3 regions of the Comamonas sp. E6 genome follow, and region 2 is predicted to be linked to each of the others. Evidence: riboswitches for the same ligand, from Rfam matches in the RefSeq annotation. Region 2 holds a riboswitch; each other region holds the start of a gene.

Region 1 (9,810 bases), on a different contig from region 2:
AAGTCGAACGCCAGGAAAACGCCGTCTCCGAAGCGCTGGTCAGCCAATTCCTGGCTGCTGACGTGATCGTGGTGGGTGCCCCCTTCTACAACTTCACCATCCCCTCGCAGCTGAAGGCCTGGCTGGACCGCATCGCCCAGGCTGGCCGTACGTTCAAGTACACCGCCACCGGCCCCGTGGGTCTGGCCGGCGACAAGAAGGTCATCGTCGCTTCCGCTCGCGGCGGCGCATACTCCACCAGCGAAGCGGGCCAGGCCATGGAGCACCAGGAAAGCTACCTGAAGGTGATCTTCGGCTTCATGGGCGTGACCGACGTGACCATCGTTCGTGCCGAAGGCGTGGCCATGGGCCCCGACGCCAAGGCTGCCGCCATGGAAGCAGCCAAGGCTCAGATCGAGCAAGCACAAGCCGTCGCTGCCTGATAGCAGGCAAAGCTGCAAAAGCCGGTACCGCCCAGGGCGTACCGGCTTTTTTGCGCGACAAACTTGCTCACGACCAAGGTTTCGGACATTTCCGACTGAAGTTCTGGAAAAAACTGCCGATCTGAAGGCCTGAACCCGCTATTTTTGATACGCTGAAAACAGTTAGATACCGATCAGGTCCGAGTCTCGGTTGCTCGGACATGCTTTCCCAGATGCCAGCTTCCCGCCCCATGCCCACCGCCGTCCGTCAATCGCCTCAGCGCTCCGACGAAAACCTCGTCGTCACCGCTATTGCCGCGTTTCTGGTGGCAGCACTGATTCTGGGCACGGTCGCCTATCAATATCTCAAGCATTCGCAGCAGCAAGAGCAGACCCGTACCGACCGTCAGGCCTACAAGCGCTACAACGACTATCTAAAGTCCACCGAGCAAGCCGCTCCCGAGCCGGCCGCCAAGCAGCCCGCCCCCGCACAGGCCAGCGCCGCGCCTGCCGCGCCACCCAGCATGGCCGAGAAGCTGCTCAGCCACCCTGCCGTCACGCCAGGCCCCGGCTTCAACGCTCCCGGCGTGCAGCAGACCGGCGTGGCCATCATCGATGCGATAGATCACGCCCAGGCAACCGCCAAGCAGTAAGGTCAAGAAGGCAGGCAGGCTTTGCCTTGCTGCACGGCAGCTCAGCGCATCACCAGACCGCCGTCGACAAGCAGCAGCTGCCCGGTCATGAAACCGCTGAGTTCCGACCCCAGGAACAGCACCGGCCCCGCCACATCTTCGGGCCGTGCCAGCCGCCGCAGCGGCGTGGCCGCCATCAGCGATTCACGAAAAGACTCCTTGCTGTCCTGCGTACCCTGCGTGGGATAGACCAACCCGGGTGCTACACAGTTGACGCGGATGCCTACTGGCCCAAGCTCGCTGGCCAGATTGCGGCTGAAGGCCAGCAAAGCCCCCTTGGATGTCGTGTAGTCGTGATAGGCAACGACTGGCTGCTCCACCAGATTGCTGACAATGTTGACAATGCTGCCGCGCGCGCGCTGGCGCATCAACGGCAGCACCGCACGGCAGACATTGAAGCTTGCACCGACGGCCCCGTCGAACTGGGCCTGATAGTCCGCCCATTGCAGATCGTCAAAACGGCTGCGGCGTTCCGGATCGAATGCATAGGGCCTGAAGGCATTGTTGACCACGATGTCGATGCCCCCCGCTTCGCGCACGATGCCGTCCACCATGCCCTGCACCGCCTCTGGCGAGCCCACATCGGCCTTGACCGCCCAGGCATCGCCGCCCGAGTCCTTGCCCGCGGCCAGGCAGGCATCCACGGTGCTGGCTGCAGCCTCGTCATTGGACAGGTAGTTGACGGCCACGGTCGCACCCTCGCGCGCAAACGCCAGGGCAATCGCCGCACCGATGCCGCGGCTGGCGCCCGTCACCAGCACCACCTTGCCGCGCAAGCCCATTGAAGAAGACTGACTCATATTCACGATTTCCGTTCAAACACTGGCAGATCCCAGGGAAGAGACAGCAGGCAAGGACCTTGGCGGCCTCGCCGCCCCGCTGCGATGCTGTCCTCCCCCAAGGCGCGAGGCCGCCCAGGCAACGCGCCTCCAAGGGGAGATTTACAGCGGCACAACCACATCCGCCACCTTGATCTGACGCTGCACCATGCCCAGCGCACGATAGGCATCGGCGCCTTTTTGCAGCGCAGCCATATCGAAACTGCCCAGCGGCTGGCCCTGGACTGCCGGCATGGAAGAGGCGTTACGCAGGCGGATCACATCCAGATTGATATCGCGACGCGTGCCGTCGATGGCATATTTGCTGGCCAGCACCGAGGCCTCCTCGGGATTCGCCATCATCCAGGCAGCGCTTTCGCGGTAGCCCTTGACGAATGCCTTGAGCAAGTCCTTCTTCTGCTGGAACACCTCCTCGCGCACCACAAACATGTCGCTGGACATATTGAGGTGGTCGCTGACCTGCATCACATTGACTTCGCCTATGCCCTTGCGCAGTCCCACAGCCAGGCCGGTATCCGTGGCGGCCGTGGCGTCAACCTGCCCTTGCATCAGGGGCGCAAAGTTCAACAGGCCGGTCACGACAATGCTCACATCCGACTCCTTGAGGCCGGCCTGATGCAGCATCACCAACAGGTTCTGGCGCGTGCCGCTGGCAAGGCTGTAGACACCGATCTTCTTGCCCTTGAGGTCTGCGGGCTTGCGAATGCCCGAGGACTTGAGCGAAACCACATTGAACACGTTCTGCGGATAGATGTCGTAGATCGCCACCAGCTTCTCGCCCTTGTCCAGAGCCATGAAGAAGGAGCCGGGATCGGTAAACGCCACGTCGGCCTGGCCGCTGAGGATGTTGCGAATCGCATCGCCGCCGCCTGCTCCGGGCAGATAGGCCAGTTCCACGCCGTTCGCCTTGAAGAAGCCTTTTTCGGGCTCAACCAGAATATTGGTGATCTCGCTGATGGGCTTGCTCCAGCCCGCCAGGCGAATCTTGCCCTGCAGAGGAACCGCCATGCTGGTGCCGGTCATGGCAAGGCCGCTCAGGCCTGCACAGGCGCCGAGCAGGCTGCGGCGAGAGATGAACGAAGTCTGGTTGCTGGAGTGCATGACAAATGGTTTGAAGATGCAGTCAGGCCCGGTCGCCCGACTGCGAGGTTGAAAAGTGATGAGAGCGCAGCAAATAGCGCTCCAGAACAAGGCAGGCCTGATACAGCAGCAGGCCCATGGCGGCGATCAGCACCAGCGCCGCAAACATCAGCGTGGTGTCCATCATTCCCTGGGCGGCAATGACCACGGCGCCCAGGCCCTGGCTTGCGCCCATGAACTCGGCCACCACGGCACCGACCAGCGCCAGCACGACGGCCACGCGCAGCCCGGCCAGAATCGCGGGCAGTCCGGTCGGCAGTTTCAGGCGCAGCAAGGTCTGCAGCCTGGTTGCGCCCAGCATGCGAAACAGCTGCAGGCGCTGGCCATCCACCTGCCGCAGGCCCGTCAATGTGTTTTCCATCAATGGGAAAAAGCAGATCAGCGCCGTGATCAGCACCGTCGGCAGCATGCCGAAGCCGAACCACAGCACGAACAGCGGCGCCAGAGCCAGCTTGGGCACGACCTGGCTGACCACCACATAGGGCTTGAGCACGCGCTCCAGCAACTCGGACTCGGCCAGAGCCATGCCAGCCAGCAAGCCCACGGCACTGCCGACGAGTAGCCCCAGCAGCAAGGCCTGCAAGGTAGCCCAGAGATGCGGCCAGAAATAGCCGGACGCGAGACCCGACCACAGCGACAGCGCCACCGCCGAGGGCGCGGGCAACACCAGCGCCGACAAACCAAATTGCCTCGCAGCCAGTTCCCATATTGCGATGACAGCTATCAAAAGCGAGGCAGACAGCCAGTGTGTTCTGTTCAGCAGGCCGCTCATGCGCCACCCCGGTCCATGGATGCGCGAATGCGCGCGCAATAGTCGTTGAACGCCGCGCCATGGCGCAGGCTCTGCTGGCGCGGCTGCGGCAGCTCGACGGACCAGTCGTCCACGATGCGGCCGCCATGCATGAGTGCAATGCGGTCACCCAGATAGACAGCCTCGTTGATGTCGTGGGTAACAAAGAGCACCGTCGTGCCATGGCGCTGGCAGGTGCGCAGCAAATCGTCCTGCAGTTCGGCACGCGTAATGGCATCCAGCGCCGCAAAAGGCTCGTCGAGCAGCAGCAGCGGCGGCTCCAGAATCAGAGCTCGCGCCAGCGCCGCGCGACTTTGCTGTCCACCCGAGAGCTGCCCAGGGTAAAGCCGGGCATGGGCGGCAAGGCCCAGTTGCTCCAGCAACTGCATGGCTGCATGTCGGTCCTGCTGCGTGGGTTTGCGCTGCAGCGATACAGGCAGCAGCACGTTGTCGATCACCGTATGCCAGTCCAGCAGCGTCGGCGCCTGGAACATAAAGCCCAGTTGCGGCCCCGGCGCTGCCAGTTCGGTGCCGCGCAGCAAGACATGCCCCGACTGGGGCCTGAGCAGGCCAGCCGCCAGCTTGAGCAGCGTGGTCTTGCCGCAGCCGCTGCGCCCCAGCAGGCAGTGAAACTCTCCAGCCTCGACCTGCCAGTCCACGCCATCCACCACGGGCACTCGTCCCGGGTAGCTGAATCGTGCCTGCTTGAATTCCATGAATGCCACGGCTGTACCCGCCCCCTCAATCCGCATAATCAGCCAGCGGCTGGGCCGCAAGTTCCGCCGACTGCTCGATCTCCGTCATGCGCACCAGATCCAGCAGGTTGAAGCGCCCGTCATGGTGCCATCCCGCCTCGGGCATGCTCATGGAGCCGATGGCGCTGATACGCGTAACGCCAGCCGCACCCAGCAGCCCGGCCAGGCGGTACAGCTCTTCGGGGCCGGCAGCAATGCCGGCGGTCTGCAGATAGTCGCGCTGAGCGGCCACCACGGGCAGCACGGCATCGAGCCGGTCCACAGCCACCACGGCAATCGTGCGGTACAGCGCGGTCGGTGCCAAGGGCTGAAGACTCTCGCTGTAGGCAACGCTCCAGGGCGCATCCACAGGTCCCAGCAGCTGGTGTGCTTCACCGCCCCACTCCATGTTCTGCTGCCAGCGTGCCAGCGCCGCCCCTTCTTCCAGATCCAGTTCGCGGCGTGCAAATCGTCGCTGCAGATTGGCAAGCTCGGCTGCCAGATAGTCGGCAAAAGCACGCGCAGAGACCGGCGCCCCACGCTGCACATAGAACACATGGGGCGAGTAGCAGCCCTGCTGGTCATAGCGCATCACGTCCCAGGCCGCCAGCCTTGCCATGGCCGGAGCCTTGAGCGTATCCAGCGCCTGCGCGTCGATCAGGCCAAAGCCCAGCTTGTGGCCATGGGGCAAAAAGCGCGTCGTCACGGGCAGGCGACGACGCAACGCATCCAGCGTCTGGTTGCCGCCATAGGCCAGCACCGTATCGGCCTGGGCATAGAGCGCGTCGGCCTCCTCGCCACCTGCACCGCGCCACCACACCACGGCCAGGCAATCGGCCAGCGGCGGGTGGACCTCTGCTAGCAAGCGTGCAAACCATCCCGCAAACAAGGGCTCGGCACTGGCCAGCTTGCCAATCGCAGGGGCCTTGACCAGCAGGCCGCAGACCAGGCTCCACAGCGACAGCGCAGGTACGTTGCCGGCCCAGCTATGCACCAGCAGATCCGGGCCGAAAGCACGTACGGCCCCGCCCTTGGCTGCCGGTTGAAAACCATCAAGTACTGCCGGATTGGCAAAATCCTCGGCCACAAAGCGCTTGAGCTGCGCTGCACGAAAGGTCTTGAAAAATCCTGTCAGCCCCAGCCGCACCATATCGGCGTCATAGCCGCTGACCACGGGCAGCCAGGCTTCGGCTTGCTGGCGGTAGATGTCGTTACGGTCAAGCAGGCGGGCCATCGCACGATCGACGGCATCGATGATCTCGGCCACCGGCATGGGGCGCAGATGGGCGGCCGCGGCCTTGCGCACACGGCAGGCCAGTGCCTGCATCTGCGGCGCCGTCAGCACGGGCACGCTGACTTCCAGCCTCTGGCCGTCGCGGGACTCGAAGTCCAGCGTCTGCCACTGCACTTCGTCGTCGCCGAGGCCCGGCAGATAGCCTGCCTTGATACGCTGTAGCTTGCGCTGCTCGCTCATGCGCCGGCAGCTTTCACAAACTCTTCAACCGCCAGCGAGCAACCCTTGGCGGCGGCGCCCTCGGCGCGCCCCAGCAGCAAAAAGCCGTCTTTTTCCTGCGGACCGGCCCACAGGCCCACATCCTCGGTCAGGATGGTGGTCACCGCGTTGTAGTTGGCCAGATCGCAATGCACCAGAATGCCGCGCTCACCAGCTGCCACGTCCCTGCCGGTGATCGGCTCCACCAGACGCGAGCGAATCCAGTGCGGACCGGACTTGACCGAGGGCAGAATCGCATTGCCATCGTCATAGAACTGGGTACTCAGCTCCGTCATGCCATACATATTGATGCACAGACTGCGCGGCACGCCCAGCAGCTGCGAAAGCTCGGCATAGAACTGCTCGAGCGGCAGCTCGCGCGACTGCCCCTTGTAGCCGCCCGTATCCAGTACGCGGCTGCCTGCAGGCAGGCGAAAGCTGCGGCCCTGCGCACGCAGGGCATCCATCACATGGACCAGGCTGAAGCTCGCGCCCAGCAACGCAAACGGCTGGCCACTGCGCTCGGACTCTTCCAGCGCGGCACACAGGGCCGGCATGTCCAGCCCTTCCGAGTTCAGATAGTAGCGGCTGCCTGCCGAGCCGAATTCGGAACAGGCCAGGGCCAGATAGTGGGCCAGCGAGGAATTGGGCATGGCCTGCTCATCGGGAAACAGAATGCCCATGGGCATGCGCTCCAGCCCCTGCATGAAACGTCTGGCGAAATAGCGCTTCATGGACAGGTCGTAGACATCGAGCTGCGGATGGAAATGACGTCCGCGCGCAGCGCGTCCCGTGGTGCCGCTGGTCATGAATACGCGCTCGGCGGACGACGGCGGCTCGCTGCGCAGCTCCATGGCCTTGAAGGCATCGATGGGCACAGCCGGAACATCGCGCCAGCTCCTGACCGTGCGCAGCGTAGCACCGCGTCGCTGGCAAAAGCTGCGAAACGGCGCATTGCATTCGTACTGGTAGGCGAAAAGGCGCAGGGCGAGTTGATTGAACTGGTCGTCGGTGCAGTCATCCATTGCGATGAAAGCAAGCAGATCTGCGACCAGCGAAGCGGCCTTGTCCATGAAATTCCTTCGAGAGCGGGGACATCATGCTCCGAAGGCTTGCTGACCATGCGAGAACGCACTGCCCTGAGGTCAGCTTGCAAGCTCTTCTTCCGCCGGTATGAACCGGGTCAAGTTCGCGGGTGTAGATCTCAGCACTGGCGTGCACCCCGGAGCGCGGCGCCATCTTACCCCAACGGCATCACTGCAAGGGGGCTGCACCGCCGCATGAAAGTCGCGTCACTTGTAACCTGGGGTAATGCTCCAGCACGGGCAAGAAGGACATACAGGGCAAAAACATCAAAATACTGCTGCCCAAATACAATCGACCCAGCACCGCAAGCTGCCTGAGACGTAACCTGCCACGGCGCCGACAATCACGCAGGTACGCCATGCCTGAAAGCGCGGCATGTCGCGTCGATGGACTGCGTCAGCAGAGCTTGCAAGCCATCCAGGGCACTGAATGCCCGCCCCAAGCCCCAGAGATATTCACATGCATTTTTCGCGCCTTTGTCATCTGGCAGGCTGGCCTGTGGCCGCCGCCGGACTGCTGCTGACGGCACAGTCCGCAACAGCCCAGCAAGCCGCCGCCCAGCCGGAACTGCCCCAGTTGTCCGAAGTCACCGTGCGCAGCACCTTGCAGGAGTCTGCACTTGAGCAAACCCCGGCCTCCGTGACCGTGCTCGACGGCGAGCGCATGCGCGAGCGCAATCTGCAGGTCAATCTCTCGGAGTCCCTGAGTGCAGCTCCGGGTCTGCAGCTGCAGAACCGTCAGAACTACGCGCAAGACCTGCAGCTGTCGATTCGCGGCTTTGGCGCACGATCCACCTTCGGCGTGCGCGGCATACAGATCTATGTGGACGGCATCCCCTCCACCATGCCCGATGGCCAGGGTCAGACCAACAATATCGATATCGCCTCGCTGGAGCGCGTGGAAGTGCTGCGCGGTCCTTACTCCGCCCTCTACGGCAACGCCTCTGGCGGAGTGATCAATGCCTATACCGAACGTGGTGAAGGCGCGCCCTCGGTGCAAAGCAGCTTTGCACTGGGCAGCGACGGCCAGAAGCGCCTGGGCCTCAAGGCCAAGGGCGAAACCAACGGGATTGGCTATGTGCTCAGCGCCAGCCGTTTTCTCACCGACGGCTACCGGGCCCAGAGCGCGGCGGACAAAAACCTGTTCAACGCCCGCATCGATGTCAAGCCCGACGAATACAGCCAGCTAACCCTGGTCGCCAACCATGTGGACATCGATGCCAAGGACCCCGGCGGCATCACGCCCAAGGACTGGGCGGCAGATCCGAAGGCTGTGGCGTCCAACCCCTTGCTCTACGATTCGCGCAAAAGCGTGAAGCAAACCCAGGCCGGCCTGACCTATGAGCGCCAGCTGGACGGCGGCCAGGCGCTGCGCCTCATGGCCTATGCCGGTCAGCGCGAAATGATGCAGTTCCAGTCCACACCCAAGGCATCGCAGACCGGCTACAGAGGCGGAGTGATCGGTCTCAAGCGCGACTATGGCGGCATCGATGCGCGCTGGAGCGGCAAATACGAGCTGGGCAGCGGCAGCCTGAGCCTGATTGCCGGCCTGGCCGCCAACACTGTCAGGGAAGACCGTCAGGGCTACAAGAACTTTGCGGGCAACCAGCTGGGCGTGGTCGGCGAGCTGGTGCGCGACGAGCGCAACACCCTCACCAGCATAGACCCCTATCTGCAAGCCTCCTGGGCCTTTGCACCGCGCTGGAAGCTCGATGCCGGCCTGCGCTGGAGCAATGTGCAGTTCCAATCGCGCGACCATTTCCTGGCAGACAAGAACGACAGCGGCAATGCCGGATTCCATAAGCTGCTGCCGGTTGTTTCGCTCCAGCACGAGCTCAATCAGGACACCAATATCTATGCCTCGCTGGGTCGCGGCATGGAAACACCGACCTTCAACGAGATCTCGTACCGCCCCGATCTGGCGGGCGGTCTGAACTTCGGCCTCAAACCTGCGGTATCGACCAGTGCCGAGCTGGGCATCAAGCAACGCTTCAATGTGGCCGGACTGCGCGGCGACTGGTCTGCCGCACTGTTCCAGACCCAGACCGACGATGAAATTGTGGTGGCCAGCAACGACAACGGCCGCACCTCTTATCAGAATGCCGGCAAGACCCGCCGCCGCGGCATGGAGCTGAGCACCAGCACCTGGCTGATGCCCCAGTTGCGCCTGAGCGGCGCGCTGACCTTGCTTGATGCCAGCCTGCGCAGCGGCTATTGCGACAGCAAGGGCCAGGACTGCACTCCCGCCGGCAACCGTATTGCCGGCACGGCCAGGCATTTGGGCTACCTGGGACTGGAATGGCTTCCCGCCACCGACTGGCGTGTGGGCCTGGACTGGCGTCATGTGGGCCGTATTGCCGCTGACGACAAGAACCAGGTCTATGCCCCCAGCTACAACGTTGCCAGCCTGAGCGTTGGCTACACCAAACGCCTGGGCGCCTGGAAGCTCAGTGCTTTTGCCCGCGTCGACAATCTGACCGACAAGAACTATGTGGGCTCGGTCATCGTCAACGAAGCGACCAAGCCCGAGGGCCGCTACTACGAACCGGCCCCGGGGCGCCAATGGATGGCCGGAACCAGCCTCAGCTACCAGTTCTAGGCATGTCATCCGCATAATCGGACAGCAGCAAGCGGGCC
Region 2 (9,810 bases):
GCGTTCTTGCCGTAGCTGCCGTATTTGCCCAGCTCCCATTTGGCGATCGCGTTGCGGTGCACCTCGTCGGGGCCGTCGGCAAAGCGCAGTGTGCGTGCTGCGGCATAGGCATAGGCCAGCGGGAAGTCGTCGCACATGCCGCCGCCGCCATGGACCTGCATGGCCCAGTCTATGACCTGGCAGGCCATGCTGGGTGCGACGACCTTGATCATGGCGATCTCGGTCCTTGCAACCTTGTTGCCGGCCACATCCATCAGCCAGGCGGCCTTGAGCGTGAGCAGGCGCGCCATGTCGATCTTGCAGCGCGCCTCGGCAATGCGCTCCTGCGTCACGGTCTGCTGGGCCACGCTCTTGCCGAAGGCCACGCGGCTGCTGGCGCGCTTGCACATCAGTTCCAGCGCACGCTCGGCCAGGCCGATCAGTCGCATGCAGTGGTGAATGCGGCCCGGGCCAAGGCGGCCCTGGGCGATCTCGAAGCCGCGCCCTTCGCCCAGCAGAATATTGCCGACGGGAACGCGCACGTTCTCGAAATACATCTCCATATGGCCGTGGGGCGCATCGTCATAGCCCATCACGTTCAGCGGGCGCTCGATGCGTATGCCCTTGGCATCGGCCGGGATGATGATCATGCTCTGCTGCGAATGCTTGGCCGCTTCGGGGTCGGTCTTACCCATGGTGATGAAGACCTGGCAGCGAGGATCGCCGGCACCCGAGATCCACCACTTGTGGCCGTTGATCACGTATTCGTCGCCCTGGCGCTCGATGCGCGTGCAGATATTGGTGGCGTCGGAGGAGGCGACTTCGGGCTCGGTCATGGCGAAGGCCGAGCGGATCTTGCCTTCCAGCAAGGGCTTGAGCCAGCGCTCCTTGAGCTCGGCACTGCCGTAGCGGGCAATGGTCTCCATATTGCCGGTGTCCGGCGCGGAGCAGTTGAAGACTTCGGAAGCCCATGGCACACGGCCCATGATTTCGGCCAGCGGTGCGTATTCCTGATTGGTCAGGCCCGCACCGTGGTAGCCCGAGGCTTCGGCGCTGTCCACGGGCAGGAACAGATTCCATAGGCCCGCGGCCTGGGCCTTGGGCTTGAGCTTTTCAATGGTTTGCAGCGGCGTCCAGCGCTTGCCGGCGGCCGTGTTGGCCTGCATCTCCTCGGCATACTCCTTTTCCGCCGGGTAGATGTGTTCGTCCATGAACTTGAGCAGGCGTTGCTGCAAGTCCTTGGTTTTGGGCGAGTAGTCGAAGTCCATGAGTGCTCCTTTTGTTGTGGGACGGTCTGATTGCGTGGTGGTGGATGAAAGTCAGGCGCGCTGAGCGAAGGACCAGGCCAGCTCCGCCATGGGGCGGGCGGTGTCGCCCGAGGCCTTGGCCTGGGCGCTGGAGGCCGTGCCGGCCTCGACACGTTTGGCAATGCCTTGCAGGATGGCCGCGATGCGGAACATGTTGTAGGCCAGGTAGAAGTTCCAGTCGCGCTGCAGCGTGGCCACATCGGCAATGCCGGTGCGCTGGCAGTAGCGCTGGATGTAATCGTGCTCGGCAGGGATGCCCAGGCCTGCGATGTCCAGCCCCGCGATGCCGCGGCCCAGCTCGGCCGGTATATGCCAGCTCATGCAGTGGTAGCTGAAGTCGGCCAGCGGATGCCCCAGCGTGGACAGCTCCCAGTCCAGCACGGCAATCACGCGCGGCTCGGTGGGGTGGAACATCAGGTTGTCCAGGCGGTAGTCGCCATGCACGATGGAGACGCGGCCTTCGTCGCGCGCACTGGCCGGCATATGGGCGGGCAGCCACTCCATCAGCCGGTCCATCTCGGGGATGGGCTGGGTGACGGAGGCCACATACTGCTTGCTCCAGCGACCGATCTGGCGCTCGAAGTAATTGCCGCTCTTGCCGTAGTCTGCCAGGCCGCGCTCGGCAAACTTCACGCTGTGCAGGGCTGCGATCACGCGGTTCATCTCGTCGTAGATCTCGGCGCGCTCGGCAGGCGTCATGCCGGGCAGGGACTGGTCCCAGAGCACGCGACCCTCCATGAACTCCATGATGTAGAAGGCGCGGCCGATGACGGATTCATCCTCGCACAGCGCATACATATGCGGCACGGGCACATCGGTGCCGGCCAGGCCCTTCATCACGCGGTATTCGCGCTCGATCGCATGGGCCGAAGGCAGCAGCTTGGCCACGGGACCGGGCTTGGCGCGCATCACATAGCTCTGGCCGGGCGTGATCAGCTTGTAGGTGGGGTTGGACTGGCCGCCCTTGAACATCTCCACCTGCAGCGGGCCTTCAAAGCCCTGGACATGACGGCTCATCCAGTCGGTCATGGCATTGGTATCAAACGCATGCTGATCGGAAACCGCGCGGGTGCCGACGAAATGCTCATAAGTGCTCATGCTGTCTCAGTCCTTTGTTCGATTTGTGATGGGCAAGGCGCAGCCCGCCACGCCGCGCCGAAGGCGCAGCGAGCGAATGCGTGAAAGGGGAGAGTTGCCGCAGAACGCAGCAAGAGAGAAACGAAGGTGAAAACTGGCGCGATCCCCGCCAGGGATGCCGAGCAAGAGCCGCCTCGCGGCGATGGCATCGTCCCCCTCCCGCAAGCGCGGCGAAGCGAGAGAGGGGGAAGCGGCAGAGCCGCTCAGGGGGTGAATCAGTGGTCGGTGTCTGCAATGCGCAGCAGCGTCACCCGGTCGCGCACGATGAGGCCACCCGGTTCGATGCGAATCACTTCCTCGCGCTCCATGGATTTGAGTTCCTGGTTCACGCGCTGGCGCGAGGCGCCCAGCAACTGCGCCAGCTCCTCCTGCGCCAGATGCAGGCCGATGCGGATCTCGTTGCTGTCCGACAGGCTCATCACGCCATAGCTGCGCGTCAGGTGCAACAGCTGCTTGGCCAGGCGCGCGCGCAGCGGCAAGGTGTTGAGGTCTTCCACCAGACCGTAGAGCTGACGTACTCGGCGTGCATTGAGGCGCAAGATCGCTTCGGAAAACTCCACATGCTCTGCCAGAATGCGCTTGAAGTCCGCCTTGGATACGCACAGCAGCGTGGTCTCGCCATGGGCATAGGCGTCGTGCGTGCGCTTGTCGCCATCCAGAATCGCCACATCCCCGAACCAGATGCCCGGCTCCACATAGGTCAGCGTGATCTGCTTGCCCGTGATGGAGGTGGAACTGACCCGCACCGCTCCACGTGCACAGGCAATCCACTCCTCGGGCGGTTCGCCGCGAGCGCAGATGAGCATGCCATCTTTGTATCGTTTGACGTAAGCGCATCGAAGAATGTCGTGCCGCAAAGAGGGCGAAAGGGATGAAAACCAGCGACCAGAGTTGATCGCCTCACGTTCTTCCATACTAAGAATTGGCTCGTCCATGTTCTGTCTTATGCGTGACTGGTAACCGCCCCATTGTCGCGTGTGGGACCGGCTGTGCCGCAACTGCGGGACTCAGGGTTGTCACCTGTGTGTCCGCTTCTAACGCGAAGAGGGCTTGCGCCGATCAAGAAAACCCAGCAGTCATGCGGGCTGCGGCGCGACGGAAAACAAAAATGCCCGCGGGCTGCGGGCATTCAGTCTTGTCATCTGCGGTATTTCATGCGCCGAGTTTTTCAGGCGCGATGGATCTGTGGCTTTAAGTGAAAATAGCTGGTAGCTCTTATCTTTCAAGCGCTCCAAGCTATTGAATTAGTAGTGCGTGGATTCACGCAGCAGCTTGCATGCGCGCCAGCAGATGCTTGGCCGCAGCTTCCGAATCGGGGGCGTTGACCAGGGCGCGTACCACGGCCACCGAGCCCACGCCCGTGGCACGCACGGCGGGGAACAGGTCCTCGGAAATGCCGCCAATCGCCACCAGCGGGTATTGCTGCATCAGCCGCACATAGGCCGCCAGCCGCGCCAGTCCTTGCGGGGCTGTCGCCATCTTCTTGAGCGTGGTGGGAAAGACCGCGCCCAGGGCGATATAGCTGGGCTGGACCGCATGGGCGCGCACCATCTCGGCGTAGCCATGGGTGGAGACGCCCAGGCGTGTGCCCGAGCTACGGATGGTCTGCAGATCGCGCTGGCCGATCACGTCCAGATCTTCCTGGCCCACATGGATGCCGTAGGCGCCTGCGTCCAGCGCGGCCTGCCAGTGGTCGTTGATGAACAGGCGTGCCTGCGTGCCCTTGACGGCTTCGACAGCAGCCTTGACTTCACGGGCCACGGCGGCCTGGTCGCCGGATTTGAAGCGCAGCTGCACCGTGGGCACGCCCGCGCGGGCCATGCGGCCCACCCATTCGGCCGTGGGCAGCACGCCATACAGGCCCAGCTCGCTCGGGCAATGGGCAAAAGCCAGTGCCGGGTCGGCCTTGCCGAGACCGAAGTCGCGTGGGTCGTCGGGCCAGTGGGTGACATCGAACTGGTCGGTGCGTTCGCTCTGGCACTGCCAGGCCTGGGCCAGTGTTTGTGCATCCACGGCGATAAAGCCCAGCTGGCTGCAGGCTTCAAGCGCGGCCAGATAGGCGGGCTCCTGGCGCAGCGCGGGCGGCACGGGCTGGGGCGTCAGCTCGACCGAGTTGGCATCGTGGTGCAACCGGGCGCCAAAGTTGGCGCTGTGCTGGTGGATGATGGCTTGCGCCAGGGCCTTGATTTCTGCGGGGTCCATGGGGCGGCCTTTATTCCTGATGCCAGAAAGGGGTGCCCAGCACGGGCGTGCTGGGCTGGGCGGCATTTTGCTCTGCCATGGCGCCAGCGCGCCAGGCGGCGTGACCGGCATTGACGGCATCGGAGAAGGCGCCGGCCATGGCCACGGGATCTTCGGACAGGGCCACGGCGGTGTTCAGCAGCACGGCGTCATAACCCCATTCCATCACGGTGCAGGCATGGGAGGGACGGCCCAGGCCGGCGTCGACGATCAGCGGCACCTTCAGGCGCTCGCGCAGCATCTGCATGGCATAGGGGTTGACGGGGCCGCGGCCGGTGCCTATGGGCGCAGCCCAGGGCATGACGGCCTGGCAGCCCACGTCGACCAGTTTCTGGCACAGCACCAGGTCGTAGGTGGTGTAGGGCAGGACCTGGAAGCCGTCCTTGATGAGGATGGAGGCAGCCTCCACCAGATTGAGCGTGTCGGGCTGCAGCGTGTAGTCGTCGCCTATCAGCTCCAGCTTGATCCAGGGTGTGTCGAAAACTTCACGTGCCATCTGGGCCGTGGTCACGGCTTCCTGGATGGTCATGCAGCCTGCCGTGTTGGGCAGCACGGGCACGTTGAGCTTGCGCAGCAGCTCCCAGAAGCTGGCACCGGTCTCGGCGGCATTGCTGCCCTGGCGGCGCAGCGAGGCCGTGACCATGGCGGGCCTGGAACGCTCCACAGCCGCTTCGAGAATCGCCGGCGAGGGATAGCGCGAGGTGCCCAGCAGCAAGCGGCTTTCAAAACGTTGGCCGTAGAGAACCAGGGTGTCGTCGGTGGTTTTTGTATTCATGATCTATCTATATCTCTTGTCTTTGTACCGCAATGCGCGTGAAGCCCAGTGAGCCTCAAACAGGCATGTGCCAAGTCAGTGACACCGAGCAAGAGCCGTCTCGCCGCGAGGGTGTCGTCCCCTGGGGGAAGGCGCGAAGCGACTCAGGGGGATTCATTTCTAGCCGCCGGTGACGGGAGAGATGACTTCCATCCTGTCGCCCTCGTTGAGCGCATGGTCGGCGTACTGCGTCTTGGGCACAAACACCGTGTTGACCGCCACGGCAAACGGGGGCTTGGCCTGCATCTGCGCCAGCGCATCGGCCACGGTGGCATGGGCTTGCAGCTCGGTGGCTTGCTGATTGAGGGTGATCTTCATGGCATGAAACGGAAAATAAAGCGGGTGCTAAGTTAAACCTCTGCACGGCGGCGCTTGCGTGCGCAGGGGGTGCAAGTGCTGTGCGCCAAAGTTCGGACTCGCGGCTCAGCCGCGATGCACGGCGACATCGAACTCGCGCGCCAGCGGCGAGTCGTTGTGGTCCAGCAGCTCCAGCACCACGTCGAGCATGGCGGGCGAGATCATGAAGCCGTGGCGGTAGAGGCCGTTGACTTCCATGACGCGCGGCGTCAGCAGGCGCACGGCGGGCAGATTATCGGGCAGGGTGGGGCGGCACTGGGTAGCGATCTCCACAATCCGGCCTTCGGCAAAGCCCGAGTGCACGGTATAGGCCGCACTCAGCAGCTCCAGCGTGGAGCGCACGCTGGCCGGCGACATATCGTCGGATTCGATCTCGGTCGCGCCAATCACGAACAGATGATCTTCCTTGGGCGCGATATAGATGGGGTAGCGTGGATGGATCAGGCGTGTGGGGCGCTGCAGCGTGACTTCGGGCGCGTGAATGCGCACCACCTCGCCGCGAATGCCGCGCAGTTGCTTCCACTGGCTGCGGGCACCCAGGCCCCGGCAGTCGAACACGAAGTCGGGCTGGCCGCTGTCGCCATGGGTTTCGCCGGGGCGGAAGTCGCTAACTTCGCGCGGGCTGTCCCAGTGCAGCTGCACGCCCAGGGCGCTGAGCTTGTCGACCAGCGCCGTCAGCAGCTGGCGGTTGTCGAGCTGGCCTTCGCCGGGCAGATAGACGGCCTGGTTGAAGCGTCCCTGCAGCGCGGGCTCGCAGTCCTGCAGCGCCGCGCCGGTCTTCTCCTGCATGGCCGGCAGGCTGGGGTTGATGCGTCGGTTTTTCTCCAGCAGGCCGAAAAAGCGTGCCGCATCGCCTTGATCCTGGCGGTGCCAGAGAATCAGCGTGCCGTTTTGCTGCAGAAACACATGCTGCTCGAGCTGAGCTATCAGCTCGGGCCAGCGCTTGAGCCCATGCTGGCCCATGCGCACCACGCCGGGCTCGGTAATGGCCGACTCGGCCAGCGGCGCCAGCATAGCAGCCGCCACGCGCGCCGCAGCACCATCGCCTTGCGGGCCATGGGCGTCATAGAGGTCGATGGCGTGACCGCGCTGGGCCAGGGCCAGAGCCAGCAGACGGCCCATGAGGCCGCCGCCGAGAATTGCGATCTTTGAAGAAGCTTGTAGCAATGACATGTGCAAATCGTTTTCCATCCGGACACAGGAACAGGGCCATGTGCAGGACAAAACGCGGCATGCCTTGCGGCTTGTGAAACTCCCCACGCCAGCATGACCTGGATCGGGTGCAGGGGGCACAGGGCACGGATGGTGCTCTGGTGCGCAGCCCGTGGCTGGCGCAGCCCCAGGGTGTTTCTCAGTCCGCACAGGCTGCTTGCCTGCGGGACACCCCTGTTTCGTCCGTTGGACATTACAGCACAACCGCAAACAGCACGCATTGACCATGCGCATGGGCGATAATTTTTGCCATGACAGTGATTGCTTCTTCCTCCATCTCCGGCGCAGCAAAAAAGCGCTATGCACGCGTGCTCTCCATAGCCGGCTCGGACAGCGGCGGTGGCGCCGGCATCCAGGCCGACCTCAAGACCTGTGCGGCTCTGGGCTGCTACGGCATGACGGCGATCACGGCCATCACCGTGCAGAACACGCTGGGTGTGACGGGTATTCACGGCATTCCGCTCGATACCGTGCGCGGCCAGATCGATGCCGTTGTGCAGGACATAGGCGTCGATGCCGTCAAGATCGGCATGCTGGCAACCCCCGATGTGGTGGGCGTGGTGGCGGATGCGATCCGTCGCCACGGTATCAGGAACGTGGTGCTGGACCCCGTGATGGTGGCCACCAGTGGTGACCGCCTGATCGTTCCCGAGACGGCACAGGCGCTGGTCCAGGAGCTGTTCCCGCTGGCGACGGTGATTACCCCCAATCTGGATGAAGCAGCTTTGCTGCTGGGTCGCAACATCGACGGCATTGGAGCGTTGGATGCGGCCGTGGCCGATCTGCTGGCCATGGGGGCACCGGCCGTATTGCTCAAGGGCGGGCATCTGAGCGGCGATCTGGTCATGGATGTGCTGGGCCGGCAAGGCCAGCAGGTCGGCGACTATCTGCGCCTGCAGTCGCAGCGCATCGTCACCCATAACGGCCATGGCACGGGCTGCACGCTGTCGTCGGCGATTGCCTCCTTCCTGGCTCAGGGGCTGGCGCTGGAGGCCGCAGTGACCGAGGCGCGCCGCTATATTCTGGGCGCCATCGAGGCGGGAGCCGAGGTCTATACCGGCCAGGGTCACGGCCCCCTCAATCACGGCTATGCGCCGCGCACGCAGCTGATCGTCGAAGGCTGATTGCCGGCACCCGCAAAAAAGGCCTGCTGCTGCAGGCCTTTGTTTTGGGTGTTCGTGTTGCAGGGCTTACCAGCCCCAGACCAGATTCTTGGCCACCCAGCCGCTCTGGCCGTTGCTGCGCTGCACCTGGGCCCAGGTGCCTTGCTTTTTCAGAGTCTGCAGCACCTCATGCTGCTCCAGCTTGCCCACGCGCTTGTGCTTCTGGCCGGGGCCGGAGCGCAGATTGGCCGTGCGCGCCGTCACCACCATATGCGGGCTCTTGCTGGTCAGCGGGGCGTGGACCCAGCCCAGCGTAGACTCGTAGTCCTTCACGCGCAGCCACTGCCCCTTGCGCTGGGTGACTTGCAGCGGATAGCCCTTGCTCAGTTCCCATAGTGTTGCGGAGCGGGTGTTGGGCTGCTCGCGCACATTCACGGTCTTGCCCTTGATGCTGACAAATTCCTGGGCTTGTGCGAGGGCCGGCAGCAGGCCGGCGGTAAGCGCACCCAGCGCGATCAGGCTTGAAGTGGCGGCGGTGCGGATCCAGCGGTTGCAAGGCACGGGGCAGATTCTCCTTTTATCGATTGAAAACAGGCTGTAACCCTCATCGGACTTGCGTGGCTAGCTATAGTTCCTGTAGAAAGCTGACAGGGGCTGAACACCCGACAGCCATAAAGGAATGCCATGAAACAGCCAACCAGCGCCCATGGGCGTGCCTCGTTGACCACCCGATTGACGCTTGCATTGACGGCTCTGGCCGCCGCGACCCTGCTCACGGCCTGCCAGAGTAGGGCGTCGGCGAATGCAGCGGCTGCAACACCTGCCGACGCTGCGGCGCCAAAAGCCGGGGATCCGCAGATGCTGGGCCAGCAATTGCTGGCCGCTGCCGCGCAGGGCGATGCCGTGGCGGTGCGCGATCTGCTGGCTGGCAACGCGCCTGTCGACGTGCAGGACGCCCGGGGCAATACCCCATTGCTGCTGGCCACGGCGGCCAACCATATCAAGGTGGCGCGATCGCTGCTGATGCACGGTGCCAGCCCCAATATCCAGAACCAGATACAGGACAGCGCCTATCTGCTGGCCGGCGCGCAGGGCCGGCTGGAGATTGTGCGTATGACGATTTCCTATGGCGCCGATCTCAAGAGCACCAACCGCTATGGCGGCACGGCCCTGATTCCGGCTTGCGAGCGCGGCCATCTGGAAACGGCCCAGGCGCTGATCGCCGCCGGCGTGAATGTGAACCATGTCAACCGGCTGGGCTGGACCTGCCTGATGGAAGCCGTGGTGCTCGGCGACGGCGGGCCGCGCCATCAGGCCATCATCCGGGCCTTGATCGACGCGAAGGCGGATCTGAATCTGCCTGACAAGGATGGGGTGACGGCCCTGGCCCATGCACGCCAGCGCGGGCAGAAGGCCGTGGTTCATATGCTGCAGGCGGCGGGCGCCAAGTAAGAACAGAGGAGATGGCTGCAGAGCCTTTCTACCGCGCGTGTGATGCTATTGCCTTTGAGTTTCAGTCAGGCAGCAACGGAGCGAGGCTGCAGCTGGCGTGTGGCGACTGCCACCACAAAGGTCAGCGCCAGCGTGGGCAGGGCCGAGCCCAGAGCCGTGCTGACATAGGGCAGCAGGTGATAGAAGGCAATCCCCAGCACCCAGATAG
Region 3 (9,810 bases), on a different contig from region 2:
CATCCAGTGCGGCACGGTTGATGAGGGCGCCAGCGGCGCGAGCAGCCTTGATGGCCACGTTGAGCATGGGGTGCAGGGAGTTCGACATAAATTGTGAGTGCGTTGGCGATGCAGCCCGGAGCAAAACTGGGCTGAACTACGCGGGTAAGAACGTAAAAGCCGCGACCGGCGATGCGGGGCGGCGACAATGGGTGCAATTCTACCCAGGCTGCGCTTTTTTTGCTTGTTCGTCCCGGCGACCCGAGGGTCTTCTCTGCGGCGCTTGCGGATGCCAGAGAGAGCTGGCCGCGTAGTCTGCTGTCTTATCAAGGCCACAAGTGGGGCCTTTTGCATTGTTCTGCGTTGATGAAAACCCGATTCGTACTGATTGAAACCAGCCATGCCGGCAATGTGGGCGCGGCTGCCCGAGCGCTCAAGACCATGGGCTTCGACGACCTGGTGCTGGTGCGCCCACGCTACAAGAACGTGCTGCGCAAGGAAGAAACCATTCAGCGTGCCAGTGGCGCACTGGATGTGCTGGACAAGGCCCGCGTGGTCGACACCCTGGAGGAAGCCCTGGACGGCATCAGCCATATGTGCGCGACGGCAATGACGCCACGCGACTTCGGCCCGCCTACACGCACTCCGCGCGAGCATTTCGAGTTGCTCCTGAAAGGAGAGCTCGATGTGCGCTCTGTGTCTGAAGTAGACGCAGGTCTGACCGATAACCTGCCCACATCCGGTGCGGCCTGCAACCAGAAGGGCGTGGCATTTCTGTTCGGTTGCGAGCGCTTTGGCATGAGCAACGACGATGTCTATCGCTGTGATGTGGCGCTGTCGATTCCGTCCAATCCGCAGTTCGGTTCGCTCAATCTGGGCTCGGCCATTCAGGTCGTTGCCTATGACTGGCGCGTGGCACTGGGTGGTTTTCCCGTGGTGGAGCACACGCCTGAGGCGCATCGCGCCGACATGGCCCAGGTGCAGGGTATGCTGGGCCACTGGGAACAGGCCCTGGCCCATATCGGCTTTCTGGACCCGGCAGCGCCCAAGAAGCTCATGCCCAGGCTTAACCAGCTTTTCAACCGCGCGCAGCTGACCCAGGAAGAAATCCATATTCTTCGCGGTGTTGCCAAAGCCATGCTGCAGAGCCAGCCACCAACCCGCTAGACTTCACAAGCTAAACATTCCTCACGTTGTTATTTGATGCTTGATCGCCTGCGCTCCGACATCCAGTGCATTCTTGACCGCGACCCCGCGGCCCGCAGCACCTGGGAGGTCATCACCTGTTATCCGGGGCTGCACGCCATCTGGCTGCAGCGTCCTGCGCACTGGTGCTGGACGCATGGCTTCAAATGGCTGGGACGCTTCATCTCGCACATGGGGCGCTGGTTCACCGGCATTGAAATCCACCCCGGTGCCGTCATTGGTCGCGAGGTCTTCATCGATCACGGCATGGGTGTCGTGATCGGCGAAACCGCCGTGGTGGGCGATGGCTGCACCATCTATCACGGTGTCACCTTGGGCGGTACCTCGCTCTACAAGGGGGCCAAGCGCCACCCAACGCTGGGCAAGAACGTGGTGGTCAGTGCCGGCGCCAAGGTGCTGGGCGGCTTCGAGGTAGGCGATGGTGCCAAGATAGGCAGCAATGCCGTGGTCATCAAGCCAGTGCCTGCAGGTGCGACTGCCGTGGGCATTCCGGCGCGCATCATTCCCAGCAAGACCGGGCATAGCGCCGATGTGACCGAGCATGAGTCGGCACCCAAGGTCGAGGCCAAGGCGCAAGCGGCTGTCGTGATTGACGAGGATTGCGGCAAGAGCGGCTTCACCGCCTATGGCGTGACGGCCGAAGTCGACCCCGTGGCCCAGGCCATGCGCTCTCTGTCCGAAGGCGCTGCCGGCCATGAAAAGCAGATTGCACTGCTGTGGGCCGCCATCGAGAAGCTCTCGATTCAAGGCCATGTAAAGGACTGTGTGCCCTGCGAGTCCGAACGACCCGAGGCATTCCAGAAGGACAAGATCGATCAGATTCTGGGCAAGTAAACCCCAGGCGCTTGTCCATGGATCGCTTGATGCTTCTGCTCTGCCAGTGAAAGCCAACGCCTGTCGTTGGCTTTTTTCATGGTGCTTGCCCGTAGTCAATTTGAGGGGCGAAAGCCCTGCCTGTCCGGCCGAGACTGCTTGCCAACTCAAACCCGAGGCAAGCAATGATGAATGTGGAACAGGCCATGCAGCAGCGCCATTCGGTGCGTGCTTTTTTGCCAAGGAGAGTGGATGCGGCGCTGGTCAGGGATTTGCTGGCGCAGGCCGGACTTGCGGCTTCAGGCGGCAACCTCCAGCCCTGGCGCGTGATAGCGCTGACGGGGGACAGCCTTCAGGCCTTGCGCCAGGCCATGCCTGCGGCGACCTCCAACTCTGATCCGGCCCTGGTCTATCCACCTCAGCTGTGGGAGCCCTATCGCAGCCGCCGCTTTGACAATGGCGAGGATCTCTATCGTTCCATAGGCATGGGGCGTGAGGACAGGAGTGGGCGGCTGCTGCAGCTAGCCCGGAACACTCATATGTTTGGCGCACCTGTAGGCGTATTCGTCGCGGTCGAGAACCGCATGTTGCATGCGCAGTGGGTGGATCTGGGAATCTATCTGCAATCGCTGATGCTGCTGGCGACCGGAAAGGGGCTCGCCACCTGCGCCCAGGGCTTCTGGCGCAATTACAGCGATTTTGTGAGCCGGCATCTGGCGCTGCCGCAGGGCTACCAGATCGCTTTTGGCATGGCACTGGGCTATGAGGACAGCGCGGCACCCATCAACCAGTGGCGCTCCACCAGGGCAGCGCCCGGGGAATGGTGCGAGATGCGCGGGTTCGAATGAGCCTTGTCTTGATGCCGGTGCGGGCAGTCGCTTGACGCTTCTTCTTGCGTGGCAAGAAGGCGAGGACGAAGCGCAAGGCATCAAGCCGGGTGCCATGCAGGCAACCCGGCCGCTTCTTCAATGCCGACCGACTACTTCCACAGAGCGCACTTGCTCTCTTCCTTGGTGGTGAAGACCTGGTCGCCGGGCAGGGTCTTGAGCACCTTGAAGTAATCCCAGGCCTTCTTCGATTCGGCCGGTGCCTTGACCTGCAGCAGATACATATCGTGAGCGTAGCGGCCGTCGGGGCGGATCACGCCCTTGGCATAGAAGTCCGATAGCGGCGTGGCCTTGAAGCCGGCCATGATCTTGTCGGCATCCGTCGTGCCCAGCTTCTCGGCCAGCTTCAGATACTGCATGGCGGCCGAGTAGTTGGCTGCCTGCAGCGAGGTGGGCATCTTCTTGAACTTGGCAAAGAAGCGATCCGAGAACTTGCGGCTTTCGGGATTCAGGTCCCAATGCCAGCTGTCGGTGAACATCAGGCCTTCCGTGGCTTTGAGACCCAGGCTGTGGATGTCGGAGCTGAACAGCAGCAGGCCGGCCAGCTTCATGGTCTTGGTCAGGCCGAACTCGCGTGCCGACTTGATGGCATTGATGGTGTCGCCACCTGCATTGGCCAGGCCCAGAATCTGGGCCTTGGAGTTCTGGGCCTGCAGCAGGAAGGAAGAGAAGTCGGCTGTGTTCAGCGGGTGCCTGACGTTGCCCAGCACCTTGCCGCCAGCGGCATTGACCACGCGGGTGGTGTCGGACTCCAGCGCCTGGCCAAAGGCGTAGTCGGCCGTCAGAAAGAACCAGCTCTTGCCACCCAGCTCCACCACTGCCTTGCCCGTGCCCTTGGCCAGCGCCACGGTGTCATAGGCATAGTGCACAAAATAGGGGCTGCACTGGTCGTTGGTCAGGGCCGAAGTGCCCGCGCCGTTGATGATGTAGACCTTTTTCTTCTCATCGGCCACCTTGCCCATGGCCAGACCTGCACTGGAGGTGGTGCCGCCGATCAGCATGTTCATGCCCTGGGTGTCGAACCACTCGCGTGCCTTGCTGGCCGCGATATCGGCCTTGTTCTGGTGGTCGGCCGTCAGCACCTCGACGGGCTTGCCCAGCAGCTTGCCGCCAAAGTCGTCCACGGCCATCTGCACGGCCAGGGCTCCGCCCTTGCCGTCCACATCGGCATAGAGGCCCGACATATCGGTGATGAAGCCGATGCGAATCTTGTCCTGCGCCTGAGCGCCTGCAGCGGTCAGCAGGCATCCCAGTGCCAGCGTCAATGTTCTCGGGGAAAAAGCGGTAGCGGAGCAAACAGAGCGAGGCTTCATCAGAGTCATCTCCTGAGGTGGTGAGTACCCAGTCACTGCGACGGGCAGCCAGCATGGTCGCAGTTGGAGCAGGGCGCGCCATCAGGGCAAGCACCGGGGCGGCTGCGACAAGGTATCCACGGCGACTCGGGAAAATGCCGCAAGCTCCTACACTGCACACCAGCGATTTAGGAAAGTAGAAGAGATGGATATTCGTCAAGCATTGCAGCAGCGTCGTTCGGTGCGCGCTTTTCTGCCGCAGGCCGTGGCTGCTGCCACGGTGCGGGACTTGCTGGAGACCGCAGCACAGGCGCCGTCCGGCGGCAATATGCAGCCCTGGCGTGTGACCGCTGTGGGCGGACAGGCGCTCAAGGATCTGTGCGCCAGGGCCAGGGAGACCGAGGCCGTGCAGCGCCCCGGCCTGTCCTATCCACCCGGTTTGTGGGAACCCTACCGCAGTCGCCGCTTTGAAAACGGCGAAGATCTTTACCGCGCAATCAATATCGGCCGCGAGGACAAGGCAGCACGTCTGGCCCAGCTGGCCAAGAACGGCCAGATGTTCGGTGCGCCCGTGGGCATTTTCGTGGCCGTGGAGGAGCGCATGGGCTATGCGCAATGGGTGGATCTGGGCATCTATCTGCAGTCCTTCATGCTGCTGGCCGTGGAGAAAGGTCTGGCCACCTGTGCCCAGGGCTTCTGGCGCATGTACAACGACATGCTGATCGAACAGCTGGCATTGCCGGATGGCTACCAGATTGCCTTTGGCATTGCCCTGGGCTACGAGGATGTCAGCGCGCCCATCAACCAGTGGCGCGCAAGCCGTGCTGCCAGCAATGAATGGCTGGTGTTGCAGGGGCTGGATTGAACGGCGGATTAGACGCTTGAGGGTCAGGATAGTTAAACAGCTTCAAGAGTGCGCAAATTGTGGCAAAACCAGCCTATACTGCGTGCAGCTCCGGGGTGTGCGAAAGCGCTGAGATGCCAGTCACTGTGAAAACAGTGCAGGCGAACCCGACGAACTTGATCCGGTTCATACCGGCGGAAGAAGAGCGGGACCCTGACGCAGGGCCGATGGATTTACAGGGCAACTGGCGCGAGTGCCAACCCTGAAAGCCATAGGCACAGCAAACCCCAGGCGCCTCGCGCACTGGGGTTTTGTCTTTTCTGGACAGCCGGTGCGTGAAGAACCAGGCCGAAATTGCAGAATTTCGGCGGCACAGGCCGGATACCCCATAGCGGGCCGGGCCCGTGCAGGGCAAGATCAGAGCAGGGCCGCACTCCACGGAGCGTTTGATGCACTTCAACCGCTTTGAGGAGACTGCGATGAACGCCCCTGATTCCATTTTTACGCCTGCTGCAGGTCATGCCCCCGATGCCGCCCGTTTTGCCGAGCTGCTGGCACAGTCGCGCCAGCCGTTTCCCGCATCGACCAAGAGCTATCTGAGTGGCGCGCTGCATCCGCAGCTGCGTGTGCCGGTGCGCGATATTGCGCTCACCAATGGAGAGCAGGTCAGCGTCTACGACACCTCGGGTCCCTATACCGACCCCGCCGTACAGATCGACGTGCGCCAGGGCTTGCCCAGCGTGCGAGGTGCCTGGATCGAAGCGCGCGGCGACAGCGAATACTACGTGGGTCGCCTGCGTGTGGCGCTGGACGACGGCGGCAAGCGCGGCGAGGAAGATGCACGCGTGGACCAGTTGCGCGCCGAGGCGGCCGCGCTGCAGCGCCAGCCGCGCCGTGCCAAATCTGGCCAGAACGTGACCCAGATGCACTATGCCAAGCGCGGCATCATCACGCCCGAGATGGAATATGTGGCCCTGCGTGAAAACGGTCGCCGTGAATGGATGGCGCAGTACCAGCAGGACGCGGCGCGCGAGCTGCGCCTGGCTGGCAACAGCCTGGGCGCAGCGATCCCGAAGATCATCACACCCGAATTCGTGCGCGACGAAGTGGCGCGCGGCCGCGCCATCATTCCGGCCAATATCAACCACCCTGAAATCGAGCCCATGGCCATCGGCCGCAATTTCAAGGTCAAGATCAACGCCAACATCGGCAACTCGGCCGTGACTTCCAGCATCGAGGAAGAGGTGGAAAAGCTGGTCTGGGCGATTCGCTGGGGCGCGGACAATGTCATGGACCTGTCCACCGGCAGGAACATCCACACCACGCGCGACTGGATTGTGCGCAACTCGCCCGTGCCCATCGGCACCGTGCCCATCTACCAGGCGCTGGAAAAGGTCGGCGGCATTGCCGAGGATCTGACCTGGGAAATCTTCCGTGACACCCTGGTCGAGCAGGCCGAGCAGGGCGTGGACTACTTCACCATCCACGCCGGCGTGCGCCTGGCCTACATCCACCTCACGGCCCAGCGCCGCACCGGCATCGTCTCGCGCGGTGGCTCCATCATGGCCAAGTGGTGCATGGCTCATCACCGCGAGAGCTTCCTCTACGAACATTTCGAGGACATCTGCGACATCATGAAGCAGTATGACGTGAGCTTCTCGCTGGGTGATGGCCTGCGTCCCGGCTGCGCGTCGGATGCCAACGACGATGCCCAGTTCGCCGAGCTGGCCACGCTGGGCGAGCTGACGCAGATCGCCTGGAAGCACGATGTGCAGACCATGATCGAAGGCCCCGGCCATGTGCCCATGCACATGATCCAGCAGAACATGACCGAGCAGCTCAAGCACTGCCATGAGGCGCCGTTCTACACCCTGGGCCCGCTGACCATAGACATCGCCCCCGGCTACGACCACATCGCCAGCGCCATCGGCGCGGCCATGATCGGCTGGTTCGGTACGGCCATGCTGTGCTATGTCACGCCCAAGGAGCATCTGGGTCTGCCCGACCGCGACGACGTCAAGCAGGGCATCATCGCCTACAAGATTGCGGCCCATGCCGCCGATGTCGCCAAGGGCCATCCGGGCGCGCGTTCGCGTGACGATGCGCTCTCCCAGGCGCGCTTCGATTTCCGCTGGCAGGACCAGTTCAACCTGGGACTGGATCCCGACACGGCCCAGGCCTACCACGACGAAACCCTGCCCAAGGACAGCGCCAAGGTGGCCCATTTCTGCTCCATGTGCGGACCCAAGTTCTGCTCCATGAAGATCACCCAGGAAGTGCGCGACTTTGCCAAGCAGCAAGGCGTGAGCGCCGAGAACAGCATTGCCGTAGGCATGCAGGCCAAGGCGGCGGAGTTCAATCAGGCGGGCGGCGATTTCTACATTCCCATCGTCAATGCATCGACCGACACCACGGCACGTTGACCTGAGCTGAAGTCGGGCTGCGGCGCTTGTGCATCAGGCGCTTTCGCCCGTCGCCATGAAAAAAGGCAGGCACGAGGGCCTGCCTTTTTGTTCCGTAATGGAGCAGAGTCTGCGGCGTTCGGCTTGGCAAGGGGCGCTGGGGATGCCGCCCGTCAGGTCCATCTCGATAAGGCGCAAATATCGCGATGTAAGTTTGTTGCGGGTTGAAACCTGGAGCTGCTGGAACTGCTGCCATAAAAAACGGACAGCTGCCGCGGCTCGCTGTCCGTTGTTCCGATGCGGGGCGTATGCCTCGCGGGTTCAAGTCACCGCCAGTACTGGCATTTGCTTTCCGCCTTGGTGGTCCAGATCTGCTCGGCAGGCAGCTTCTTGATGATCTTGTAGTAGTCCCAGGTGCCCTTGGACTCGGCCGGCGACTTGACCTGCATCAGGTACATATCGTGCACATAGCGGCCGTCTTCGCGGATATAGCCCTGGCCGAAGAAGTCGTCGATCTTGGTGCTCTTCAAGGTGGCCATGACCTTGTCGGCATCGAGCGTGCCGGCTTTTTCCACGGCCTTGAGGTAGTTCATGGTGGCCGAGTAGTCGGCGGCCTGGATCTCGCTGGGGCGGCGCTGGGTCTTGGCCATGAAGGCGTCGGCAAACTTGCGCGAGCCATCGTTCATGTCCCAGTACCAGGGGGCCGTGAACTGCATGCCTTCGGTGTTCTTCAGGCCCAGGCTGTGGATGTCGCTGAAGAAGACCAGCAGGCCGGCCAGCTTCATGTTCTTGGTGACGCCGAACTCCTTGGCCGCCTTGATGGAGTTGATGGTGTCTCCGCCGGCATTGGCAAGGCCCAGGATCTGCGCCTTGCTGTTCTGGGCTTGTAGCATGAAGCTGGAGAAGTCGCTGGCGTTGAGCGGCGTCTTGACCGAGCCCAGCACCTTGCCGCCACGCGCTTCGATGATCTTGCTGGTGTCGGCTTCCAGTGCATGGCCGAAGGCATAGTCGGCCGTCACAAAGAACCAGTTCTTGCCGCCGGTGTCCACCACGGCTCCGCCCGTGCCCTTGGCCAGGGCCACGGTATCGAAGGCGTAGTGCACGGTATAGGGGCTGCACTGCTCGTTGGTCAGGGCCGAGCTACCCGCGCCATTGTCGATGAAGACCCGCTTTTTCTCCTGCGCGACCTTGGCCATGGCCAGGGCGGTGGCGGAGTTGGTGCCGCCGAACACCAGGCTGATGCCTTGCGTGTCTATCCATTCGCGGGCCTTGCTGGCCGCTATATCGGCCTTGTTCTGGTGGTCGGCCGTCAGCAGCTCGATGGGCTTGCCCAGTACCTTGCCGCCAAAGTCGTCAATCGCCATCTGTATGGCAACGGCACCGTTCTTGCCTTCCACATCGGCATAGAGGCTGGACATGTCGGTGATGAAGCCGATCTTGACTTTTTCCTGTGCCATGACGGGGGCCGCGAAGGCCGCCGTCAGGGCGAGAGCCAGCAGGCAGGCAGAGGGCGCAGACTGGGACAAGCGATGCATGGAGTCTCCTGAAAATTATGAGAAATGTGGAGAGAGCGTGCAGCGTCCGGGCGGCGGGTGGCCGCTGTCGCTGCATCGCAGCAAACATGCTAGGGGCGGCGATTGCGTCTGGCATCGGGGCAAGCACTTGCGGGAAATCCCAAGGGATACACCAGTTTTGATAGCTGCTAGCGCTTGTTTTTCATGGATTTCATATGGATTTATTGCTGAAGTCAATGAATGAAAGGCGAAAAGTGCTTTTATTCTGATAGCGGTTGCAGCGAGATACCCGTAGCAGCCATGCCACGTGAGCGCCATGAAAAAAGCAGCCCGTAGGCTGCTTTGGTGGATGTTTTGGTAGGGATTGCACCTGGTGCTGCAGGCTATGCAGTGCGCGGTGCGCGAATCGCGGTCTTGGGGCGGAAGGCCTTGCAGATCTCGTCATGGGTTTCGAGATAGGGGCCGCCGATCAGGTCGATGCAGTAGGGAACGGCAGCAAAAATGCCATTGACCTTGGATTTGCCGTCGGCGTCCTTGAGTCCTTCCAGCGTCTCGGCAATCGCCTTGGGCTGGCCCGGCAGATTGATGATCAGGCTGCTGCCGCGTATCACCGCCACCTGGCGCGAGAGTATGGCCGTGGGCACAAAAGCCAGGCTGATCTGGCGCATCTGCTCGCCAAAGCCCGGCATTTCCTTGTGGGCCACGGCCAGGGTGGCCTCGGGCGTCACATCGCGCAGCGCGGGGCCGGTGCCGCCGGTGGTCAGCACCAGGCTGCAGCCTGCATCGACCAGCTCGATCAGCGCCGCGCTGATGCCGGCCTGCTCGTCGGGAATCAGGCGCGGCTCGAACTGGATGGGGTTCTTGAGCGCGCGG

What was found. A riboswitch is a leader RNA that binds a small molecule or an ion and turns the genes downstream of it on or off. The one in region 2 is predicted to bind thiamine pyrophosphate.
Region 1: linked by a shared signal. The riboswitch ahead of CSE6_RS06870 (long-chain fatty acid--CoA ligase) and the one ahead of CSE6_RS09255 (FAD-dependent oxidoreductase) in region 2 are both predicted to bind thiamine pyrophosphate.
Region 3: linked by a shared signal. The riboswitch ahead of thiC (phosphomethylpyrimidine synthase ThiC) and the one ahead of CSE6_RS09255 (FAD-dependent oxidoreductase) in region 2 are both predicted to bind thiamine pyrophosphate.

What each region holds. Positions count from the first base shown of each region.
Region 1 is NZ_BBXH01000008.1:21,221-31,030, reverse strand. It holds gene CSE6_RS06905 (FMN-dependent NADH-azoreductase) at 1-422, shown strand, start outside; gene CSE6_RS06900 (hypothetical protein) at 653-1,054, shown strand; gene CSE6_RS06895 (SDR family oxidoreductase) at 1,096-1,893, opposite strand; gene CSE6_RS06890 (ABC transporter substrate-binding protein) at 2,035-3,033, opposite strand; gene CSE6_RS06885 (ABC transporter permease) at 3,056-3,844, opposite strand; gene CSE6_RS06880 (ABC transporter ATP-binding protein) at 3,841-4,578, opposite strand; gene CSE6_RS06875 (acyl-CoA reductase) at 4,604-6,070, opposite strand; gene CSE6_RS06870 (long-chain fatty acid--CoA ligase) at 6,067-7,161, opposite strand; TPP riboswitch at 7,232-7,323, opposite strand; gene CSE6_RS06865 (TonB-dependent receptor) at 7,634-9,772, shown strand.
Region 2 is NZ_BBXH01000009.1:211,624-221,433, reverse strand. It holds gene CSE6_RS09285 (acyl-CoA dehydrogenase family protein) at 1-1,247, opposite strand, end outside; gene CSE6_RS09280 (phosphotransferase) at 1,299-2,384, opposite strand; gene CSE6_RS09275 (Crp/Fnr family transcriptional regulator) at 2,639-3,358, opposite strand; gene thiE (thiamine phosphate synthase) at 3,684-4,625, opposite strand; gene CSE6_RS09265 (thiazole synthase) at 4,636-5,439, opposite strand; gene thiS (sulfur carrier protein ThiS) at 5,599-5,796, opposite strand; gene CSE6_RS09255 (FAD-dependent oxidoreductase) at 5,902-7,008, opposite strand; TPP riboswitch at 7,072-7,233, opposite strand; gene thiD (bifunctional hydroxymethylpyrimidine kinase/phosphomethylpyrimidine kinase) at 7,299-8,171, shown strand; gene CSE6_RS09245 (SH3 domain-containing protein) at 8,238-8,711, opposite strand; gene CSE6_RS09240 (ankyrin repeat domain-containing protein) at 8,835-9,602, shown strand; gene CSE6_RS09235 (cytosine permease) at 9,668-9,810, opposite strand, start outside.
Region 3 is NZ_BBXH01000019.1:93,771-103,580, forward strand. It holds gene CSE6_RS17485 (inositol monophosphatase family protein) at 1-88, opposite strand, end outside; gene CSE6_RS17490 (RNA methyltransferase) at 346-1,146, shown strand; gene cysE (serine O-acetyltransferase) at 1,183-2,019, shown strand; gene CSE6_RS17500 (nitroreductase) at 2,187-2,846, shown strand; gene CSE6_RS17505 (ABC transporter substrate-binding protein) at 2,978-4,198, opposite strand; gene CSE6_RS17510 (nitroreductase) at 4,383-5,042, shown strand; TPP riboswitch at 5,124-5,241, shown strand; gene thiC (phosphomethylpyrimidine synthase ThiC) at 5,501-7,444, shown strand; gene CSE6_RS17520 (ABC transporter substrate-binding protein) at 7,750-8,958, opposite strand; gene mog (molybdopterin adenylyltransferase) at 9,321-9,810, opposite strand, start outside.